Regions from separate parts of the Pseudolabrys taiwanensis genome, predicted to be linked through region 2. Evidence: predicted binding sites of a transcription regulator. Region 2 holds the regulator's gene; each other region holds the start of a gene.
The links. Region 2 encodes LexA, which represses DNA repair genes until DNA is damaged. Its sites were predicted from a motif close to TGTTCNNNNTGTGTTCNG; they were not measured.
Positions count from the first base shown of each region.

Region 1: the regulator LexA is predicted to act here: its motif matches at 1,189-1,206, upstream of DW352_RS05805 (single-stranded DNA-binding protein).
Region 3: the regulator LexA is predicted to act here: its motif matches at 954-971, upstream of radA (DNA repair protein RadA).

Region 1 covers NZ_CP031417.1:1,214,598-1,216,865, forward strand. Annotated here, with positions in the region: gene DW352_RS05800 (hypothetical protein) at 1-284, opposite strand, end outside; gene DW352_RS05805 (single-stranded DNA-binding protein) at 469-978, opposite strand; gene DW352_RS05810 (outer membrane protein) at 1,358-2,053, shown strand.
Region 2 covers NZ_CP031417.1:963,005-965,272, reverse strand. Annotated here, with positions in the region: gene DW352_RS04580 (molybdopterin molybdotransferase MoeA) at 1-845, shown strand, start outside; gene lexA (transcriptional repressor LexA) at 984-1,691, shown strand; gene DW352_RS04570 (SphA family protein) at 1,883-2,268, shown strand, end outside.
Region 3 covers NZ_CP031417.1:1,754,150-1,756,417, forward strand. Annotated here, with positions in the region: gene DW352_RS08405 (DUF2239 family protein) at 1-470, opposite strand, end outside; gene DW352_RS08410 (hypothetical protein) at 601-852, opposite strand; gene radA (DNA repair protein RadA) at 1,016-2,268, shown strand, end outside.

The DNA of each region.
Region 1 (2,268 bases), 250 kb from region 2:
CGCACGACGCGGACCGGTGTGCCGAAGCACAACGAAACATCGCCGCTCTTAACGCCGACGACCGTCACGCCGGTATTCACCGGTACGGCCGGCACGGCGCCGATCAATGAATAGCTTTGCGCACCTGTGCTGAGCACCGTGCAGAACGGCGGCCAAAACCGCGCGCAGCCCGACAACGTAATCGTACCGTCGTCGGCGCGTTTCTTCTTGGCCGCATCGGCATGACCGACCATGCCGACCAGCAGGCCCGCGCCGAGCGCGATAGCCAGACCTTGACGTAACATGATTGCCCTCCCGGATCGGCGCGCGCAAAACCGCGCGAGCCCGCCCCATCTAAGCACGCAACCACGCGTTGCTTCAATCGAGCGCCGCAGCACAGCCCAATGCATCAGGCCCGCCCCTGTGCGGGACGGGCCTGAGCTCTTTGCGATTTTATGCGTGTTGTCGGCGCCCGCTTTACGCCGCGGCTCAGAACGGAATCTCGTCGTCCATGTCGTCGCGGCGGCCACCACCGCCGCCGCCGGCCATCGCCGGCTGCCGGCGCTGGCCACCGCCGCCGCTCGGTCCGCTCGAGCCGAAATCGTCGCTGCCGCCGAAGTCGCCGCCGCCGCTGCTGCCGCCACCCGAACGGCCGTCGAGCATGGTGAGGTTGGAATTGAAGCCCTGCAGCACGACCTCGGTCGAGTAGCGGTCCTGCCCGTCCTTATCCTGCCACTTGCGCGTCTGCAGTGCGCCCTCGAGATAAACCTTCGAGCCCTTCTTCAGATATTGCTCGGCCACCTTGGCGAGCCCTTCGCTGAAGATGACGACACGATGCCACTCGGTCTTTTCCTTGCGCTCGCCGGTCGCCTTGTCCCGCCACGTCTCGGACGTCGCGATGCGCAGGTTGACGATGGGCCGGCCGTCCTGGGTCCGGCGGACCTCAGGGTCGGCGCCCAGATTGCCGACCAGAATGACCTTGTTGACGCTACCAGCCATGATGCTCTCCGAGGGGCGGCCGCGGCTTCCGTCTCCCGTTGGACGAGATCGGCAGCGGCCGCCGGTTATGGCCTCTCCCGCCGTGGACGAGGCCCAAAATTAACTTTTCACCCTAGACCCCGCCGTCCGGGCGGCAAGCCGGATTGCGCCTAATCCACAGCAGCTTCCGGGGTGGCGACGCGGTTGTACCGTGCCTTTAAAGCCAAGTCATGTTCTTTTTTTGTTCGCGGTTGCGTTAACTATTTATGCAATTGATTCGATTGAGAAAATACAATTCGCTGTTGCGCAATAGCCACAGCGCGAATCATCCACAACATATAAGTTCCCGCTACCAGTATGAGTTGTCCTTTTCGATCGAAGAACTCATAGGAGGTCAAATATGAAACGTGGAATTCTCTCGGCGTGCGCGGCGGCGGTGCTGGCGGCGGCGGCGGCGGTACCATCGTTCGCGGCCGACATCCCCCGCCCGGTCTACAAGGCGCCGGTCTATGTTGCCCCGGTCTTCACCTGGACCGGCTTCTATCTCGGTATCAACGGCGGCTACGCCTGGGGGCACAGCGACTGGAACAACACCCCCATGGGCAACGTCAGCCTGAATGCAAAAGGCGCCATGGTCGGCGGCACGCTGGGCTACAACATCCAGACTGGCAACTTCGTCTTCGGTCTCGAAGGCGATATCGACGCCACCTGGATCAGCGGCTCGAGCCAAGCCGGTGCCAACGGCACCGTATGCACCGGTCCGAACAACTGCGAAAGCAAGAACACTTGGTTCGGCACCGCGCGCGGCCGCATCGGCTTCGCCATCGATCGCTTCCTGCCCTACATCACCGGCGGCGGCGCCTTCGGCAACATCAAGGCGACGCCGAACTTCGGCGGCTCGGTCAACAAGACGCAGTTCGGCTGGACGGCCGGCGCCGGCGTCGAATGGGCCTTCAGCGGTCCCTGGTCGGCGAAGCTCGAATATCTCTATGCCGATCTCGGCAAGATCACCTGCGGCGCCGACGTCTGCGGCGTCGACACCAACGTATCCTACAAGACGAACCTCGTCCGCGCCGGCGTGAACTACCGCTTCTGAACAACCGTCGTGCCCCGCGGGAGATGCGGCCCGCGTGGTGCGCAAAGATGCAGCAAGAGGCCGGCGTGAATGCCGGCCTTTTCGCTTTGATGATCGCCAACGCGGTCCCCCGCGACAACACCCTCTCCTGCCGACGAGCGCCGCGATCCACTCACTGAGGCCGCGCCACGAAACCGTGCACAGTGCCCGACAGCACGGTCGATCTTTGAGCACGC
Region 2 (2,268 bases):
TCGGCAAGCCGACGGCGAAGGGCCGCAACGTGCGCGCCAAAGGCATCGACTTCTCCGAGGGCGAAGCGCTGCTTCACAAAGGACGTCGGCTGAGCGACCGCGACCTGATGCTGGCGGCCGCGATGAACTATCCGAGCGTGCCGGTCCATCGCCGACCGAAGATCGCCATCATCGGCACCGGCGACGAATTGGTCATGCCGGGTAGCAAACCGGGCGCCGGCGAGATCGTCTATTCCAATGGCTACGCGCTGACCGCTCTCGCGCAGGCCGAAGGCGCGGAGTCGCGCGACTTCGGCATCGTGCGCGATCGTCTGGAAGACATCGTCGCCGCGCTGCGCGAGGCACGCGCCTGGGGCGCCGACGTGCTCGTTACCACCGGCGGCGCGTCGGTTGGCGAGCACGATCTGGTGCAGCGTGCGCTGAAAGCCGAAGGTCTCGACCTCTCGTTCTGGCGGGTCGCGCTGCGCCCCGGCAAGCCGATGATGCACGGACGGCTCGGTGGCCTGCAGGTGCTCGGCCTGCCCGGCAATCCGGTCTCGTCCTACGTCTGCGCCTTCCTGTTTCTGGTGCCGCTGATCCGCCGACTCACCGGCCGCACCGTGATCGACCATGTGCCCGATCGAGCCCTGTTGGGCCGCGATCTGCCGGAGAACGACGAGCGCGCCGATTATATGCGCGCGCTGCTGACGCCGGGGCCTGATGGGCCCATCGCCACCCCGGTACCGTCGCAGGACAGTTCCCTGATGGCACCGTTGGCCGCGGCGGATTGCCTTGTGATTCGGGAACCTTACGCGCCTTTTGCGCAAGCCGGTTCACCCTGCGTCATCCTTAAGCTAGGCCTATAGCGGTCGTTTGCATTGTTCACCCGAAATTAAATCCTTGCGGAACACATATCGAACAGATAGTGTCCGTTCATGATTTGTTTCGAGCCGGCTGCCCATTCGCCGTAAGGGCTGGGCCTGGCCGGGCGACGGGAGAAACAGATGCTGACCCGCAAGCAGTTCGAGCTTTTGCGCTTCATCCACGAGCGGCTGACCGAGGCCGGCGTTCCGCCCTCTTTCGACGAGATGAAGGACGCGCTCGACCTGCGCTCCAAATCCGGGATCCACCGGCTGATCACCGCCCTCGAGGAGCGCGGCTTCATCCGCCGACTGCCCAACCGGGCGCGCGCCATTGAGGTCATCAAGCTTCCCGACTCGGTCGGGCACGGCGTGGGCAACGGCCGCGCCCGCAAATTTACGCCGAGCGTCATCGAGGGCGACCTCGGCCGCGTCCGTCAGGTGGCAGCGGAGGACGATACCAGCGGCCGGCCGATCGCCGTACCGGTGATGGGCCGTATCGCCGCCGGTACGCCGATCGAGGCGATCCAGACCAAGAGCCATGTCATCAACATGCCGCCGGACCTGTTGTCGACCGGGGAGCATTTCGCGCTCGAAGTGCGCGGCGACTCGATGATCGAGGCCGGCATCCTCGATGGCGACATCGCCCTCATCCGCCGCTCGGAAGTCGCCGACACCGGCGACATCGTGGTCGCACTGATCGACGACGAGGAGGCGACGCTCAAGCGCTTCCGCCGCCGCGGTGCCTCCATCGCGCTCGAGCCGGCCAACGCGGCCTACGAGGTGCGCATCCTGCCGCCCAACCGCGTGCGCATTCAGGGCAAGCTGGTCGGGCTTTTCCGGCGCTACTGAAGATAACTCCCCTCTCCGATCTGCCCTCGTCACCCTGAGGTGCCGGCCGCCAACCGGTCCCTAAGCGCGACGGCCGATGCGCTGTGTGCGGTATGTCTCGATTCCCGTGGAGCGCCCCGGCACGGGCGAAACTGCGCCTAGGCAAGTTGGTAAGCAAACTCTACGGTGCCCGGTATTATTGAACGGGGACTGTGGACGTCGTGAAAGCGGCATTGCGCGTCGTGCTCGGAGTGTGCTGCCTCGCGCTTGGTGCCGCGCCGTCGCTCGCCGCCGAAGGCAGTACGGTCGCCGGGCCTATCGGCGGCACCGACATCCGTTCGGCCTTTCTGCCGACGCCGGGCCTCTACGGCGCCGCCATCCTGGGCGGTGCCTCGGCCTACCAGCTCAGAGATGGCACGGGCCAGACCCGTCCCGGCCTGGATGCCGTCGGCATCGACTCCAAAAGCGCCGCCGGCGTCCTGTTGTATGTGCCGAATTTCAAGCTATTCGACGGCTCGGTCGGATTGCTGGGCGTCGCCGGCGTCGGCGAGGTGTGCGGACAGATCACGTCGGCCAATGCAGAGCGTTGCAAGTCGGG
Region 3 (2,268 bases), 790 kb from region 2:
AGATTTCCGGCCATCGCCGACATGAAGTTGTAGGTGCGCTCGTGAATCTTCCGCAGCCGTGCCTGCGGCGTAGGCGCCGCGCGGCGCGCTTCTTCCACCAACCGTCGCAGCGTGGCCGATGCACCGCCGGACTGTTCGGCAAGCCACTCCCATTGTTGGGGCAGCAAAGTCACCTCGCGGCTCACGACGCCGAGCTTGGGCCTTCCGACGGCGCGTGTCGTCGCAGCCGTGTCCGCAGGAAACTGCTTGCCGATCCGCGCGGCAATCTCTTCGTCTGTCCTGCGCAGATCGAAGTCGATCTGTCTGCCGCTGCTGTCGTCGAAGATCAGCACCGACGCGTCGGCTGCCGTGCGCAGATGTTCTTTCACGGCGATTGCAACGGACGGATAGGTCCCGGTCGCAAGGTGGTGCGTGTGATCAAAGGCGGTGCACGAAGTGCCCTGAGGGGGAGGCGTCTGGTTCTTTTGCATTGCCCATTTATACCCGGGTAATTTGATATGTCAATTTACCCGGATATAAATGGCAGGCGATGCACAAGGCGCGCGCATACGTCAAAGGCCGCCACGATGTGGCGGCCTTTGCGTTCGATCGCTTGCGATCTTACGGGAAATTCGGTGTCAGGCCCTTCTTGGGCGTACCGTCCCAGTTCTTGAGACCGCTGGACTTGAGATAGAGGTCGTACACGCAAAGCAGGGCCGCGAGGCCGATGATGCCGCCGGCGACGTATATGCCGGCGCCGACCGCGGAGCTCCCCGTGACGACGACGACCGGTGCCTGCGCCACGGCCTTCGACGGTTGGCTGGAATAGGCGAGCAGGCCGCAAACCAGCAGTGCTACCAAAAAGATCTTCACGACAGTCCCCCACACAAAAAGTTCCAAGTTCCATCGTTAACCATCCTGCGGTCCGGCGCATCGTGACTTCTGACGGTGGTAGCGATGTATTTTGCCGTAAATGTTCTTGTAATGTTCTCGCCGTACCACTACCGTCATAGTCACGATCGCAAGGACGATTCCGATGTCCCGCCGCACCCTCTCTTTCGTCTGTCAGAACTGCGGCGCGGCCTCGCCCCGCTGGCAGGGCAAATGCGAGGCCTGCGGCGAGTGGAATACGCTGTCCGAGGAAGGCGCCGAGCGCGCCGCCGGCCCGCGCAAGCCGGGCAAGGGCCGACTGTTCGCGCTCGAGGCTTTGGCCGGCGATACGCAGGACGCCCCGCGCCTCGCCTCCGGCATCGGTGAGCTCGACCGCGTCACCGGCGGCGGCTTCGTGCGCGGCTCGGTGCTGCTGCTCGGCGGCGATCCCGGCATCGGCAAATCGACGCTGCTGATCCAGACCACCGCCGCCCTCGCCCGCGCCGGCCACCGCGTCGTCTACATCTCAGGTGAAGAGGCGGTGGCGCAGGTGCGCCTGCGCGCCGAGCGTCTCGGCCTGCGCGATGCGCCGGTCGAGCTTGCCTCGCAGACCTCGGTCGAGGACATCATCGCCACCATCTCGGAAGGCAAGCTGCCGAAGCTGGTGATCATCGACTCCATCCAGACGATGTGGACCGATACGGTGGAGTCGGCGCCCGGCACGGTGACGCAGGTGCGCGGAAGCGCGCAGACGCTCATTCGCTTTGCCAAGAAATCCGGGGCCTGCGTGATCCTGGTCGGCCACGTCACCAAGGACGGCCAGATCGCCGGCCCGCGCGTCGTCGAGCACATGGTCGATGCGGTGCTGTCCTTCGAGGCCGAAGGCTCGCATCAGTTCCGCGTGCTGCGCTCGGCCAAGAACCGCTTCGGCCCGACCGACGAAATCGGCGTGTTCGAGATGACGGGCGATGGCCTGCGCGAAGTCACCAACCCGTCCGAGCTGTTCCTGTCCGAGCGCGACCTCGGCTCGCCCGGCACCGCTGTCTTTGCCGGCCTCGAGGGCACGCGGCCGTTGCTCGTGGAGATCCAGGCGCTGGTCGCGCCCTCTTCGCTCGGCACGCCGCGGCGCTCGGTGGTCGGCTGGGACTCGAGCCGGTTGTCGATGGTGCTGGCGGTGCTGGAAGCCCATTGCGGCGTGCGGCTCGGCGGCCACGACGTCTACCTCAATGTCGCCGGCGGCTTCCGCATCCAGGAACCGGCGGCCGACCTCGCGGTCGCCGCCGCGCTCGTCTCGTCGCTGTGCAACGCGCCGCTGCCGGCGGACGGCGTCTATTTCGGCGAGGTGTCGCTGTCCGGCGCGGTGCGGCCGGTGGCGCAAGGCGCGGCGCGTCTGAAGGAAGCCGCCAAGCTTGGCTTTGC